DNA from 3 places in the Pseudomonas sp. AP3_22 TE3818 genome. Region 3 is predicted to be linked to each of the others. Evidence: predicted binding sites of a transcription regulator. Region 3 holds the regulator's gene; each other region holds the start of a gene.
What was found. The regulator sigma-54, encoded in region 3, starts transcription at its own class of promoters, with help from an activator protein. The targets are predictions, from matches to a motif close to ANTGGCATNNANNTTGCTNT.
Positions count from the first base shown of each region.

Region 1: flhA (flagellar biosynthesis protein FlhA) is a predicted target of sigma-54. The motif match lies at 3,320-3,339, and genes of this name have one in related genera.
Region 2: glnA (glutamate--ammonia ligase) is a predicted target of sigma-54. The motif match lies at 2,649-2,668, and genes of this name have one in related genera.

Region 1 is NZ_JBRJHL010000001.1:4,878,931-4,884,334, forward strand. Features, by position in the region: gene flhF (flagellar biosynthesis protein FlhF) at 1-1,119, opposite strand, end outside; gene flhA (flagellar biosynthesis protein FlhA) at 1,131-3,260, opposite strand; gene flhB (flagellar biosynthesis protein FlhB) at 3,491-4,630, opposite strand; gene fliR (flagellar biosynthetic protein FliR) at 4,634-5,404, opposite strand, start outside.
Region 2 is NZ_JBRJHL010000001.1:6,280,270-6,285,673, reverse strand. Features, by position in the region: gene AB7M25_RS28525 (DUF4124 domain-containing protein) at 1-339, opposite strand, end outside; gene AB7M25_RS28520 (DUF4124 domain-containing protein) at 336-851, opposite strand; gene glnA (glutamate--ammonia ligase) at 1,148-2,554, opposite strand; gene thiI (tRNA uracil 4-sulfurtransferase ThiI) at 2,883-4,337, shown strand; gene typA (translational GTPase TypA) at 4,477-5,404, shown strand, end outside.
Region 3 is NZ_JBRJHL010000001.1:5,681,091-5,686,494, forward strand. Features, by position in the region: gene AB7M25_RS25930 (KpsF/GutQ family sugar-phosphate isomerase) at 1-176, shown strand, start outside; gene AB7M25_RS25935 (KdsC family phosphatase) at 176-700, shown strand; gene lptC (LPS export ABC transporter periplasmic protein LptC) at 708-1,280, shown strand; gene lptA (lipopolysaccharide transport periplasmic protein LptA) at 1,267-1,815, shown strand; gene lptB (LPS export ABC transporter ATP-binding protein) at 1,815-2,540, shown strand; gene AB7M25_RS25955 (RNA polymerase factor sigma-54) at 2,786-4,279, shown strand; gene hpf (ribosome hibernation-promoting factor, HPF/YfiA family) at 4,354-4,662, shown strand; gene ptsN (PTS IIA-like nitrogen regulatory protein PtsN) at 4,675-5,139, shown strand; gene rapZ (RNase adapter RapZ) at 5,142-5,404, shown strand, end outside.

The sequences.
Region 1 (5,404 bases), 800 kb from region 3:
CAGGCTTGCCGTTTCATCCAGTTTAGTCAGGATGCAGCCGGCGAGCCCGCAACGCTTGTAACTGTGATAAGCGGCGGTTAGAACCTGTTTCTGGCTGGTGGTTGCCAGGACCAGATAATTTTTTGAGCGGATGCCACGACCGGCCAGGCTTTCGAGCTGCATGCGCAGGGCCGGGTCGCTGGCCTGCAGGCCGGCGGTATCGATCAGCACCACGCGCTTGCGCAGCAATGGATCCAGCGCCTGCACCAGGGACTGGCCCGGATCGACGTGGGTCACCGGCACATTGAGAATGCGCCCCAGGGTCTTGAGTTGTTCCTGGGCGCCGATGCGGAAGCTGTCCATGCTCACCAGCGCAATGTTCTGCGCGCCGTACTTGAGCACGTAACGGGCAGCCAGCTTGGCCAGGGTCGTGGTCTTGCCCATGCCGGCAGGGCCGACCATGGCGATGACTCCGCCCTCTTCCAGCGGCTCGACGTCCGGGGTAACGATCATGCGCGCCAGGTGCGCCAGCAACATACGCCAGGCCTGACGAGGCTCCTGGATTTCGGTTATCAGTGCCAGCAGGTCGCGCGACAGCGGGCCGGACAGGCCAATGCGTTGCAGGCGACGCCAGAGGTTGGCCTGGTCCGGACGGCTGCCTTGCAGCTGGTTCCAGGCCAGGGACCCGAGTTGTACTTCCATGAGTTCGCGCAGGCTATTGAGCTCGAAGCGCATCGAGTCGAACGCACGCGGGTCCACGCCACTGGACGCAGGCTCAGCAACCGGTGCGGGGCGACGGGGTTCGGCGTAGGTCGGTTCGATCAGCGGCTCGGCGGCGGTCAACGGCAGGCCGGCGAACAACTGGCGGTTGGTCGCATTGTCGCTCTCGCCATCGCTGCGCAGGCTCAATTCGGCCTGGGCGGTGACGATCCGCGACTGAGTCTTGCGCAGCTCGTCTTCGAGCTCCATGTTCGGAACACGCGGCGCCAGCGCCGACAACTTGTAATCCAGCGCAGCCGTCAGCTCGACGCCCCCGGCAATCCGGCGGTTGCCGATAATGGCTGCATCAGCGCCCAGCTCATCGCGAACCAGCTTCATGGCCTGACGCATATCGGCGGCGAAAAAACGCTTAACTTGCATAAACCACTACCTCAGCCGTTGGGCCCTACTGTCGCAACGATGGTCACTTGCTTGTTGTCAGGGATTTCCTGGTAAGCCAACACGTGCAAACCCGGGACTGCGAGCCGGCCGAATCGCGAGAGCATCGCGCGAACCGGACCGGCCACCAGCAGAATCACCGGCTGACCCTGCATCTCCTGACGCTGCGCCGCGTCGATCAACGAGCGTTGCAGCTTCTCAGCCATGCTTGGCTCCAGCAGAACGCCCTCTTCCGAGCCTTGTCCTGCCTTTTGCAGACTATTGAGCAATATCTGTTCCAACCTTGGCTCCAGCGTGATGACTGGCAGCTCCGACTCAGTCCCTACAATGCTTTGGACGATTGCACGGGAGACGCCAACCCGCACAGCAGCCACCAGTGCGGCGGTATCTTGACTCTTGGCGGCATTGTTGGCGATGGCCTCGGCAATGCTGCGGATATCGCGAACAGGCACTTGCTCGGCCAACAGCGCTTGCAGCACCTTGAGCAGCTGCGACAGCGAAACCACGCCCGGCACCAGCTCTTCCGCCAGTTTCGGCGAGCTTTTGGCCAGCAATTGCATGAGTTGCTGCACTTCTTCGTGACCGATCAGTTCACTGGAGTGCTTGTAGAGTATCTGGTTCAAGTGGGTGGCCACCACTGTGCTGGCATCCACCACCGTGTAACCGAGGGACTGCGCCTGGGCACGCTGGCTGATTTCGATCCAGACCGCCTCCAGGCCGAAAGCCGGATCTTTGGCGGTAATGCCGTTGAGCGTACCGTAGACCTGCCCCGGGTTGATCGCCAGCTCGCGATCCGGGTAAATTTCCGCCTCCGCCAGAATCACCCCCATCAGGGTCAGGCGATAGGCACTCGGCGCCAGGTCGAGGTTGTCGCGGATATGCACGGTCGGCATCAGGAAGCCCAGATCCTGGGACAGCTTCTTGCGCACCCCCTTGATCCGCGCCAGCAGCTGGCCGCCCTGGTTGCGGTCCACCAGCGGAATCAGGCGATAGCCCACTTCCAGGCCGATCATGTCGATGGGCGTCACGTCATCCCAGCCAAGCTCCTTGGTTTCCTGGGCGCGGGCCGGCGACGGCAGCAGTTCCTGCTGGCGCTTGACCTCTTGCAGGGCCTGAACCTTGGCGACGTTCTGCTTTTTCCAGAACAGGTAAGCGCCACCGGCCGCCAGGGCCGCCATGGTCAGGAACGAGAAGTGCGGCATGCCGGGCACCAGGCCCATGACCGCCATCAAGCCTGCCGCCACCGCCAGTGCCTTGGGCGAGGCGAACATCTGGCGATTGATCTGTTTGCCCATGTCTTCCGAGCCGGACGCACGGGTCACCATGATGGCCGCTGCTGTCGATAACAACAGTGATGGCAATTGCGCCACCAAACCGTCACCGATGGTCAACAGTGCGTACACCTTGCCGGCGTCGGCGAAATTCATGTTGTGCTGGAAGATACCGACCGCCATGCCACCGATCAGGTTGATGAACAGGATCAACAGGCCGGCAATCGCGTCACCACGGACGAATTTGCTGGCACCGTCCATGGAACCGTAGAACTCGGCTTCCTGGGCGACTTCCGAGCGGCGGGCCTTGGCCTGGGCCTGATCGATCAGGCCGGCGTTGAGGTCGGCGTCGATCGCCATTTGCTTGCCGGGCATCGCATCGAGGGTGAAACGCGCGCTCACCTCGGAAATCCGCCCCGCACCCTTGGTCACCACGACGAAGTTGATGATCATCAGGATCGCGAAGACCACGATACCCACCACGTAGTTACCGCCGATCACCACCTCGCCGAACGCCTGGATCACCTTGCCGGCGGCCGCGTGACCGTCCTGGCCGTGGAGCATCACCACCCGCGTGGAGGCCACGTTCAATGCCAGGCGCAACAGCGTCGCCACCAGCAGAATGGTCGGGAACACCGCGAAATCCAGCGGGCGCAAGGCGTAGACGCACACCAGCAGCACGACAATGGACAGGGCAATGTTGAAGGTGAAGAACACGTCGAGCAGGAACGGCGGCACCGGCAGCATCATCATCGCCAGCATGACCAGCAGCAACAGCGGCACGCCCAGATTGCCTCGACTGAGGTCGGCAATGTTGCTGCGGGCACTGTTGATTAACTGAGAGCGATCCACCGGTTTTCCCCGTTCCTTTAAAGCAAACTTTTGACGCCTGAAGCAGGCGCAGGGCGGCTATTGCAAGAAGCTTTCCAACTTTTGCAAAGGGAGAAATAGAGAGTTTTTTCAGGGGGATATGTATTGCCGGGACTGACGTCATCGCGGGCAAGCCACGCTCCCACAAGGTTTTCGCCGAACCTGTGGGAGCGGGCTTGCCCGCGAAGGGGCCATCAGCGACAGCGCTAGACTCAGGAATCGCGGCGCAGATCCGGTGGAATAGGCAGGTCGTCCTTGAGCGGATCAGGCCGCTTGCCCTTGCCCGCCCGGTACTGTCGAATCTGATAGACGTAGGCCAGTACCTGCGCAACCGCCAGATAGAGCCCGCCGGGGATTTCCTGCTCCAGCTCGGTGGAGTAATAAATCGAACGCGCGAGAGCCGGCGACTCCAGCAACAGGATCTCGTTGGCCGCGGCGATCTCGCGGATCTTCAGGGCCAGGAAGTCGGAGCCCTTGGCCAGCAATACCGGCGCACTGCCCTTCTCCGGATCGTATTTGAGGGCCACGGCGTAGTGGGTCGGGTTGGTGATGACCACGTCAGCCTCGGGAATCGCGGCCATCATCCGCCGCTGGGACATTTCGCGCTGCAGCTGTCGAATCCGCTGCTTGACCTCCGGCCGCCCCTCCTGATCCTTGTGCTCGTCGCGCACTTCCTGCTTGGTCATCTTCAGTTTCTTGATGCTTTCCCACAGCTGTATCGGCACATCCACGGCGGCGATAATGGCCAGCCCGCAGGCCATCCACAGCGTGCTCCAGCCCACCACTTGCAGGCTGTGAGTGATCGCCCGGTCCAGTGGCTCATGGGCGATGCGCAACAGGTCGTCGATATCCGCCGACAACACCACAAGGGCCACGAACAGGACGATGAAGAACTTCGCCAGCGCCTTGAGCAGTTCGGCCACAGCCTTGCCCGAGAACATACGCTTGAGGCCGGCACCCGGGTTCATACGGCTGAACTTCGGCGCCATGGTGCCGGCGGAGAACAGCCAGCCGCCGAGGGAGATCGGCCCGATCAACGCCGCCAGGAGCAAGGTGATCATCACCGGCTGAATCGCCAGCAAGGCAATCTGTCCCGAGTGCAGCAGATAGGTGCCCATCGCACGCTGATCCAGCACCACGTCGCGCGACAGGGAAAAGTTCAGGCGCATCAGGTCCATCATCTCCTGGGCAAGCGCCCCACCGAAGACCAGCAGCGCACCGGCACCGGCGAGCATGATCGCCAGGGTGTTGAGCTCCTTGGAGCGGGCAATCTCACCCTTTTCACGGGCGTCCTTTTTCTTTTTATCCGTGGGGTCTTCTGTTTTGTCCTGACCGCTTTCGCTCTCAGCCATGACTCAGCGCGCCTTTGCCAGTTCGCGTAAAAACTGCAGGGCCTCGGTGGCCAGCGGTTGATACTGATTAACGATGTCCGCCAGCCCGACCCAGACGATGAACAGCCCGAGCACCAGGGTCAGCGGGAAGCCGATGGAGAAGATGTTCAACTGCGGTGCGGCGCGGGTCATCACGCCAAACGCGATGTTGACCACCAGCAGCGCGGTGATCGCCGGCAGCACCAGCAACAGCGCCGCGCCGAGCACCCAGCCGAGTTTGCCGGCCAGCTCCCAGAAATGATTGACCATCAAGCCGCTGCCCACGGGCAGCGTAGTGAAGCTTTCGGTGAGCACCTCGAACACGACCAGATGACCGTTCATGGCCAGGAACATCAGTGTCACCAGCATGGTGAAAAACTGCCCGATCACCGCGACAGACACACCGTTGGTAGGGTCAACCATCGAGGCAAAGCCCATGCCCATCTGGATCGCGACAATCTGCCCCGCCACCACGAACGCCTGGAAAAACAGCAGCAGGGAGAAGCCCAGTATCGCGCCGACAAGGATCTGCTCGGCAATCAGCAGCAGCGCGCTCAAATCCAGCGCGTTCACTGGCGGCATCGGCGGCAGCCCCGGCGCGATGACCACGGTGATGGCAAGGGCGAAATACAGTCGGATGCGCCTGGGTACCAGGGAGGTGCCGAACACCGGCATGACCATCAGCAAGGTACCGACGCGGAACAGTGGCAACATGAACGTCGCTACCCAAGTGCTGATCTGGGTATCCGTCAACTG
Region 2 (5,404 bases), 600 kb from region 3:
CCGGTAGCGGTGACCGGGTTGCAGGGCGGGTTCGTTGGTGGCACTGACGATGATTTCACCGGCGTTGCTGCGGATGGTCGCATCGGGTTCCGGAACCAGGATGCGCAACAGGTCATAGTGGAACGGCGCTTGTACTTCGGGACTGTCTTCTGCACTCGGCGGCGCTGCACGTGTGGGGTTGGCCGCCATTCGATTGCTATTTACCTGCGGTACACGCGTGGCGTTGCCGGGTTTGGGTTGGTCGGTGAAAACCCGAATGCCTTGGTGGTCAACGTAAGTGAAGACCTGCGCTGACGTGGGCAGCGCAATGAAGCAGGCGATCAGTAGCCAGACCTTCAAGGCGTGTGCACTCGTTGCACGGTGAAGGTTGTGGTGGGGCTCTGCTGCACAACGTTTTCGCCATCGATCACTTGCACGGCGAGGCGATGCTCACCGCGATCGATGTTCACCAGTTGCAGGATCGGCACGTTGACTGGCTGGCCGTAGGGCTGGCCGTCCAGCAGCAGGCGCAGCAGATGGGGGGCTTGCAGGCGCGGCTTGATCAGTACGTTTATCGTGAAGGTGCCATTGTTGGCGCGCAGAGCTTCGGTTTTGGGCAGGCCGGTCAGGTCCAGCACTTCATAGGGTTCTTGGGGCTGCTCATTCGGGGCGGCTTCAGCAACAGGCGCGGCTTCACCGGGAGGCTGGCGCTCAATGCTGTTGAGGGGTGGCAAGTGGACCGGTTGGGCACTGGTGCCGTCAGGCGGTTGATTGCTGTACGCAGTGGCGCCGTTGGTGTCCGTGTATTTGTAGATCTGCGCCACGGCGGGCAGGGCGATCAGCAGCAGGATGAAGAAAAAACCACGACCCATGGAATCGACCGGAAGCGAAAGCGTTGGGTTGCAGCATAGGTCAGGCGGTATGTTTGAACCAAGCCGCTAAACATTTGGGTATGGTTTGCGAGATATTCCCCGCGCTACAAATCCCGGTGGGAGCGGGCTTGCTCGCGAAGACGTCAGTACATTCAACATCTGCTTATCAGACAGACCGCTTTCGCGAGCAAGCCCGCTCCCACAGGGATGTGCTTCAGCCGTTGAATCGTGGGCAATAAAAAGGCCTCCCGAAGGAGGCCTCTTTTTGTTACGCCGCGTGCCGCAGCGCTACTGGATCAGCAGCTGTAGTACAGCTCGTATTCCAGTGGGTGTACGAAGGTACGTACCTTGATTTCTTCTTCGCTTTTCAGGGCGATGTAAGCGTCGATGAAGTCGTCGCTGAAAACGCCGCCTTTGGTCAGGAACGCACGACCTTTGTCCAGCTCTTCCAGGGCTTCTTTCAGGCTGCCGCAAACTTGTGGAATCTCTTTCGCCTCTTCAGGCGGCAGGTCGTACAGGTTTTTGTCAGCAGCGTCGCCAGGGTGGATCTTGTTCTGGATGCCGTCCAGGCCAGCCATCAACAGTGCGGCGAAGCACAGGTACGGGTTGGCAGCCGGATCCGGGAAGCGTGCTTCGATACGGCGGGCTTTCGGGCTCGACACGTAAGGAATGCGGATCGAAGCGGAACGGTTGCGAGCCGAGTAGGCCAGCATCACTGGCGCTTCGAAGCCTGGAACCAGACGCTTGTAGGAGTTGGTCGCCGGGTTGGTGAAGCCGTTCAGGGCCTTACCGTGCTTGATGATGCCGCCGATGAAGTACAGGGCGGTGTCCGACAGGCCGGCATAGCCTTCGCCTGCGAAAGTGTTCTTGCCATCTTTCCAGATGGACATGTGCACGTGCATACCCGAGCCGTTGTCGCCGTACAGAGGCTTAGGCATGAAGGTCGCGGTGCGGCCGTAGGCATCAGCTACGTTGTGCACGACGTACTTCAGGGTTTGGGTTTCGTCGGCCTTCTTCACCAGGGTGTTGAACTTGACGCCGATTTCGTTCTGGCCGGCAGTTGCCACTTCGTGGTGGTGAACTTCGACGGTCAGGCCCATTTCTTCCAGTGCGTTGCACATGGAGGTACGGATTTCGTGGTCGTGGTCGAACGGTGGAACCGGGAAGTAGCCGCCTTTGACGCCTGGGCGGTGGCCCTTGTTGCCGCCTTCGATGTCCTGGTCGGACATCCAGGAACCTTGTTCGGAGTAGATCTTGAACATGGAACCGGAAATGTCGGACTTGAACTTCACCTGGTCAAAGATGAAGAACTCTGGCTCTGGACCTGCGAATACGGTGTCACCGATACCGGTGGCTTTCAGGTGCTCTTCGGCGCGCTTGGCGATCGCACGTGGGTCGCGGTCGTAGCCCTGCATGCTCGAAGGCTCGATGATGTCGCAGACCAGGATCAGGGTCGGTTCTTCGGTGAACGGATCGAGGACAGCGGTGGAGTCGTCCGGCATCAGGATCATGTCGGAGGCTTCGATGCCTTTCCAGCCAGCGATGGAGGAACCGTCGAACATTTTGCCGACTTCGAAGAAGTCGTCATCCAGCGCATCGCGAGCCGGCATGGTCACGTGGTGCTGAGTGCCTTTGGTGTCCGTGAAGCGCAGATCAATCCATTTGACGTCATGATCTTTGATGAGTTGAACCGACTTCGACATAGTGTCCTCCGGGTGGCTTCGGGCTAGTAGTGGATGCCCTTAAATGTGGGTGATGCCGGCGCGAATACTCTGCCAAGGCAACCTGCCTCACAAGGGAGCAAATTGCATGCCAGTGCCCCAGCATGGGTTTTTTGCCCCAAAAACACGCTTATCAGCCATTAATGCGCTTTAAAGTCGAAAATACCGCCCCGTAATGTGGCGTCAAAATGAATAAATGACCCGTTTTGGTGCGCGCAAAACCTTCTGCACATTAACTGGTTAAACCTTGAGCAATTTCCGCTATAATCCGCGCCCCCCTTTTTCGGCAGGCCCTGCGCGCGCTGTTTCCATGAAATTAATCGTAAAAGTCTTCCCCGAGATCACCATCAAGAGCCGCCCGGTACGGATGCGTTTCATCCGCCAATTGGCCAAGAACATCCGTGCCGTGCTCCGCGATCTGGACCCGGCCGTGGTGGTGAACGGCGTGTGGGACAACCTCGAGCTGGAAACCCGCGTCAGCGACCCCAAGGCCCTGAAGGAGATGGGCGAGCGCCTGAGCTGCATGCCGGGCGTCGCGCACTTCCTGCAGATCGACGAGTACCCGCTGGGTGATTTCGACGACATCGTTGAAAAGTGCAAGCAGCACTATGGCGATGCACTGGCCGGCAAGATTTTCTCGGTGCGTTGCAAGCGTGCCGGCAAGCACCCGTTCAGCTCGATCGATGTCGAGAAATATGTCGGCAGCCAGTTGCGCCGTCAGTGTGGTGCCGCCGGGATCGACCTGAAAAAGCCTGAAATCGAAGTCCGCATCGAAGTTCGCGACCAACGGTTGTTCGTGATCCACAGCCAGCACAACGGCATCGGCGGATATCCGCTGGGCGCCCTGGAGCAGACGCTGGTGCTGATGTCCGGTGGCTTCGACTCCACCGTGGCGGCCTACCAGATCATGCGCCGCGGCCTGATGGCGCATTTCTGCTTCTTCAACCTGGGCGGACGTGCCCACGAACTGGGCGTCATGGAAGTCGCGCATTTCATCTGGAAGAAGTACGGCAGCTCCCAACGCGTGCTATTTGTCAGTGTGCCGTTCGAGGAAGTGCTGGGCGAAATTCTCGGCAAAGTCGATAACAGTCATATGGGCGTAGTATTGAAGCGTATGATGTTGCGCGCTTCGTCCCAAATTGCCGATCGACTGCACATCGAGGCCCTCGTCACCGGTGAGGCGATCTCCCAGGTGTCGAGCCAGACGCTGCCAAACCTGTCAGTGATCGATTGCGTGACCGACAAACTGGTCTTGCGCCCGCTGATCGCCAGCCACAAGCAAGACATCATCGACACGGCCAACGAGATCGGCACCGCCGATTTCGCCCGGCACATGCCGGAGTACTGCGGGGTCATTTCGGTCAATCCGAAGACCGCCGCCAAGCGCTACCGTGTCGAGCACGAAGAGAAAGAATTCGATATGGCGGTGCTCGAGCGTGCGCTCGAAAACGCCAAGCTGGTGCCGATCGATCGCGTGATCGACGAATTGGGCCAGGACTTGCAGATTGAAGAAGTCAGCGAAGCGCTGGCCGGTCAGATCGTCATCGACATCCGTCACCCGGACGCCGCTGAAGACGACCCGCTGGAACTCGCTGGCATCGAGGTACAAACGATGCCGTTTTATGCAGTGAACGCTCGTTTCAAGGAACTGGACCCTACTCGCCAGTACCTGCTGTATTGCGACAAAGGCGTGATGAGTCGCCTGCATGCCCACCATTTGCTCAGTGAGGGGCATGCCAATGTGCGCGTTTATCGACCGAGCTAAGTGCCCGGGGCTGTTTGCCTGTGGCCTGCGTCACCGGCCCCCCGACGCCACCGTCAAGCTGTAACGGCTTTCACGGACGCTACTGTTAATCGCTGCCAAGACTTGTCAGCACACCGAATCCTCTGATCGAGATACACAAGTGATCGAAAATCTACGCAACATCGCCATCATTGCCCACGTTGACCATGGTAAAACCACCCTGGTAGACAAACTCCTGCGTCAATCCGGCACCCTGGAGCGCAACGAGCTCAACGACGAGCGCGTGATGGACTCCAACGACCAGGAAAAAGAGCGCGGTATTACCATTCTGGCGAAAAACACCGCCATCAACTGGAACGGCTACCACATCAACATCGTGGACACCCCGGGCCACGCCGACTTCGGCGGCGAAGTTGAACGCGTAATGTCGATGGTCGACTCCGTTCTGCTGCTGGTTGACGCTCAAGACGGCCCTATGCCGCAAACCCGTTTCGTGACCAAGAAGGCTTTCGAAGCCGGCCTGCGTCCAATCGTGTGCATCAACAAGGTTGACCGTCCAGGCGCGCGTCCGGACTGGGTTCTGGACCAGATCTTCGACCTGTTCGACAACCTGGGCGCCACCGAAGAACAGCTGGACTTCAAAGTCGTCTACGCCTCGGCCCTGAACGGTATTGCCGGTCTGGACCACACCGAAATGGCTGAAGACATGACCCCGCTGTACCAGTCGATCGTCGACAACGTACCTGCGCCGAAAGTCGACCGTGACGGTCCGTTCCAGATGCAGATCTCCGCACTGGACTACAACAGCTTCCTGGGTGTTATCGGCGTTGGCCGTATCGCTCGCGGTCGCGTCAAGCCGAACACCCCGGTTGTGGCTATCGGCGCCGACGGCAAGAAGCGTAACGGTCGTATCCTGAAGCTGATGGGTCACCACGGTCTGCACCGTGTAGACGTTGAAGAAGCTGCCGCAGGCGACATCGTGTGCATCAGCGGTATGGACTCGCTGTTCATCTCCGACACCCTGTGCCACCCGGACACCGTAGAAGCGATGAAGCCGTTGACCGTCGACGAGCCAACCGTTTCCATGA
Region 3 (5,404 bases):
TCATCGACCAGGTCATGACGGCCCATGGCAAGACCGCCCGCGCCGAAATGCTGGCCGCCGAAGCACTGAAAATCATGGAAGATCATAAAATCAGCGCGCTGGTCGTGGTCGACAGCGAAGACCGCCCGGTCGGCGCCTTGAACATGCACGACTTGCTGCGTGCAGGAGTAATGTAATGAGTGCGGACCTGCTGCAACGCGGCAAACAGATCAAACTGGCGGTGTTCGATGTCGACGGCGTGCTGACCGATGGACGCCTGTACTTCCTCGAAGACGGCAGCGAATTCAAGACGTTCAACACGCTCGACGGCCAGGGCATCAAGATGCTGATGGCCGCTGGCGTGCAGACTGCGATCATCAGTGGCCGCAAGACCCCGGTGGTCGAGCGGCGGGCCAAAAACCTCGGCATCCCGCACCTGTATCAGGGCCGCGAGGACAAACTGGTGGTACTCGACGAGCTGCTGGCCCAACTGAATTTGAGCTATGAGCAGGTGGCCTACCTCGGCGACGACCTGCCGGACCTGCCGGTGATTCGCCGCGTAGGCCTGGGCATGGCGGTGGCCAATGCCGCCAGCTTCGTGCGCGAACATGCTCACGGCATCACCCTCGCCCGTGGCGGCGAAGGTGCCGCTCGCGAGTTCTGCGAATTGATCCTGCGCGCCCAGGACCGCCTCGATGCGGCCAATGCGGCGTACCTGTGAGCCCGACATGCTGAGCAAAAAGTTTCGCAACACCCTGCTGTACAGTTGCATCGCGGCGATATTCGCCGCGGTTGGCTACTGGAACATCAGCCCGGAACGCTTCCTCGACAAGCCGGTAACGCCGGTCGATGAAAGCGCGATCGACTATTACGCCATCAACGCCCACAGCGTGCAGTACCTGCCGGACGGCAAGCTGCAATATGATCTGGTGTCCGACAAGGTCGAGCACCTGAAGGCGACCGAGGTGACACTGTTGACCAACCCCGACCTGAACGTGTTCCGCGGCACCGAGTTCCCGTGGCACGTCCAGAGCCTGCGCGGCGAGGTCAACCCTGATGGCACGCAGGTCGAGCTGATCGATGACGTGCGCATCACGCGCTTCGACGAGAAAAACCGCAAGACCCTGATCACCAGCACCCGCATGACCGTGTTCCCGCAGCAGCAATATGCGCAGACCGAGCAAGACGTTAGAATCGACGGCGCTGGCGGTGTATCGACTGGCAAGGGAATGAAAGCGTATTTGAAAGAAAGCAGGATACACCTGCTATCGAACGTAAGAGGACAGTATGAGGCTCGTTAAAACCCTCCCGATTTTGCTCAGTCTGGGCGCAGCACTGGGAAGCGTGAGCGCCTGGGCTCTGCCGGAAGACCAACAGCAGCCTATCCGCATTCAGGCCGACGATGCCCAACTGGACGACAAACAAGGTATTGCTACCTACAAGGGTGACGTGATCATCACCCAAGGCTCGATGAAGGTGACAGGCAACACCGTTACCATCACCCGCACCCCGACTGGCGACATTGACGTAGTGACCTCGGTGGGCAACCTGGCGTACTTCGAGCAATTGCAGACGGCTGGCGATACCAAGCCTGTTCAGGGCTGGGGCGTGACTATCCAGTATCACGCCACGCAAAATCGCGTCGTGTTGATCGACAAGGCCAAGGTTGTCGACAAGGACAACAACGTCACCCAGGGCGAGAAAATCGTCTACGACACCGAGAAGAAGCTGGCCAGCGCCGGGCGCGCCACCGGCAGCAAGGTCACCGAGGCGCGTCCGCGCATCGACATGGTGATCCAGCCGAAGAAGAAAACCGACGAGAAAAAGGCCCAGTAATGGCAACTCTGAAAGCTCAGCATCTGGCCAAGAGCTACAAGAGCCGCCAGGTCGTGCGTGATGTCAGCCTGTCCATCGACAGCGGTCAGATCGTCGGCCTGCTTGGCCCGAACGGCGCCGGCAAGACCACCTGCTTCTACATGATCGTCGGCCTGGTGCAAGCCGACCAGGGCCGCGTCCTGATCGATGACCTGGACGTCAGCCACCAGCCGATGCACGGCCGTGCAAAAGCCGGTATCGGCTATTTGCCGCAAGAAGCATCGATCTTCCGCAAACTGTCGGTGGCCGACAACATCATGGCCATCCTCGAGACCCGCAAGGAGCTCGACAAGGCCGGTCGTCGCAAGGAGCTGGAAAGCCTGCTGCAGGAATTCCACATCAGCCACATCCGCGACAACCTCGGCATGAGCCTGTCCGGTGGTGAGCGCCGCCGCGTGGAAATCGCCCGCGCCCTGGCCACCAACCCGAAGTTCATCCTCCTCGATGAACCGTTTGCCGGCGTGGACCCGATTTCAGTCGGCGACATCAAACAGATCATTTACCACCTCAAGGCCAAAGGCATTGGCGTGCTGATCACGGACCACAACGTTCGTGAAACCCTGGACATCTGTGAAACCGCCTATATCGTCAATGACGGTCAACTGATCGCCGAAGGTGATGCAGAGACCATCCTGGCCAACAATCTGGTGAAGGAAGTGTACCTGGGCCATGAGTTCCGCCTGTAAACGCTGAGGTGTGCCCAGGCAACTGCCCGGGCACCGGTCTCGCGATTCATCGGCGCCTCCTGCGACCCCGCGTGTTCAGTTCCCAACAAGGGCAGCAGCGCAACACAAATTTATAGTTTTTTATTGTTACAGCGCTCTAGGCAAATCCTTCAGTTTCAGGCATATAATTTGCTTATGTTTGGCGCCCCGGCGCCCTGTAGTGGATGGCGCATGTGCGCCGGCGAATAAGGTGTTAAGCCCCTGCCATGAAACCATCGCTAGTCTTGAGAATGGGCCAGCAGCTGACGATGACACCTCAGCTGCAACAGGCCATCCGCCTGCTCCAATTGTCGACCCTGGACCTGCAACAGGAAATCCAGGAGGCCCTGGAGTCCAATCCGATGCTCGAACGCCAGGAAGAAGGCGACGACTTCGACAATTCCGACCCCTTGGCCGACAACGCCGAACAAAAGCCCAACACCGATATCCAGGAACCCTCCTACCAGGAAAGCGCCCCGACGGTTGATAACCTCGAAGAGGGTGACTGGAACGAGCGCATCCCCAACGAACTCCCCGTCGACACCGCGTGGGAAGACGTTTACCAGACCAGCGCCAGCAGCCTGCCCAGCAATGACGATGACGAGTGGGACTTCACCACCCGCACCTCGGCCGGTGAAAGCCTGCAAAGCCACTTGCTGTGGCAGCTGAACCTGGCTCCGATGTCCGACACCGATCGCCTGATCGCCGTGACCCTGATCGACTGCATCAACAATCAGGGCTATCTGGACGAAACCCTCGAGGAAATCCTCGAAGCCTTCGATCCGGAACTGGACATCGAACTGGACGAAATCGAAGCCGTCCTGCACCGCATCCAGCAATTCGAGCCGGCCGGCATCGGCGCACGCAACCTGGGCGAATGCCTGCTGCTGCAATTGCGTCAGTTGCCCGCCAAGACCCCTTGGCTGGCCGAAGCCAAGCGCCTTGTCACCGATTACATCGACCTGCTCGGCAGCCGCGACTACAGCCAGTTGATGCGCCGCATGAAGCTCAAGGAAGATGAGCTGCGCCAGGTCATAGAACTGGTCCAGAGCCTCAACCCGCGCCCGGGCTCGCAGATCGAGTCCACCGAAGCCGAGTACGTCGTTCCTGACGTTATCGTACGCAAGGACAACGAGCGCTGGCTGGTGGAGCTGAATCAGGAGTCGGTGCCACGGCTGCGGGTCAACGCCCAGTACGCCGGTTTTGTGCGCCGCGCCGATACCAGCGCCGACAACACGTTCATGCGCAATCAGTTGCAGGAGGCCCGCTGGTTCATCAAGAGCCTGCAGAGCCGCAATGAAACCCTGATGAAGGTTGCCACCCAGATCGTGGAGCATCAGCGCGGGTTCCTCGAATATGGCGACGAGGCCATGAAGCCGCTGGTCCTGCATGACATCGCCGAAGCGGTCGGCATGCATGAGTCGACGATTTCACGGGTGACCACCCAGAAGTTCATGCACACCCCCCGGGGCATTTATGAACTGAAATACTTTTTCTCCAGTCACGTAAGCACCTCCGAAGGCGGCGAATGCTCGTCCACGGCGATCCGGGCGATCATCAAAAAACTGGTTGCCGCGGAAAATCAGAAAAAGCCGTTGAGTGACAGCAAGATCGCTGGTTTACTGGAGGCACAAGGCATTCAGGTGGCTCGCCGCACCGTCGCCAAGTACCGCGAATCCCTCGGGATCGCGCCTTCGAGCGAACGCAAGCGGTTGATGTAGAGCCACGCCACAGCGTTCCAGTGGTAGATCATCTGATCTACCGCTTTATGCACTGGCAACGAAGGAGAAGCTGTATGCAAGTCAACATCAGTGGACACCAACTGGAAGTGACCGAACCTCTTCGCACCTACATCGGCGAAAAACTCGAACGATTGGAGCGACATTTCGACAAGATCACTAACGTGCAGGTCACGATGACCGTCGAAAAGCTGAAGCAGAAAATCGAAGCCACGCTGCATATTCCCGGGAATGAAGTGGTCGCCAATGCGGAACATACCGATATGTACGCTGCGATCGATGCACTCACCGACAAGCTGGATAAACAACTCAAAAAGCATAAGGAAAAGACCCAGAGCCTCCTTCAGGGCGCAACCGGTCGTTAACACTCCCAACCCATGATCCGACTTGAAAGTATCCTGACCCCCGGCCGTTCCCTCGTGAACGTGCCGGGCGGCAGTAAAAAGAAAGCCCTCGAACAAATTGCCAATCTGATCGCCCGCGAAGTGCCGGCTCTGGAGATGCAAGATGTCTTCGAGGCGCTGATTGCCCGTGAAAAACTCGGCTCCACCGGTTTTGGCAACGGCATCGCTATTCCACACTGCCGTCTCAAGGGTTGTGTATCGCCCATCAGTGCCTTGATGCACCTGGACGCCCCAATCGATTTCGACGCCATCGACGGCGCGCCGGTTGACCTGCTGTTCGTTCTGCTGGTTCCGGAAGCCGCTACCGATGCGCACCTTGAGCTGCTGCGACAGATCGCCAGCATGCTCGACCGCAAGGACGTTCGCGAAAAACTGCGCCATGCCGCAAGCAACGAAGCCCTGTATCAGGTTGTCCTGGACGAGCAAAACGGTCAGTAATCATGCGCTTGATCATCGTCAGTGGCCGTTCCGGCTCGGGTAAAAGTACCGCCCTCAATGTTCTTGAGGACAACGGCTACTACTGCATCGACAATCTGCCTGCCGGCCTGCTGCCGGAACTGGCCGAACGAGCGTTAATTCATACCGAGCTGATGCAGCCGCTGGTGGCCGTTTCCATTGATGCCCGCAACCTGCCCAGCCACCTGTCACGCTTCCCCGAGCTGCTCGAAGAAGTCCGCAGCCGCCACATCCAGTGCGATGTCCT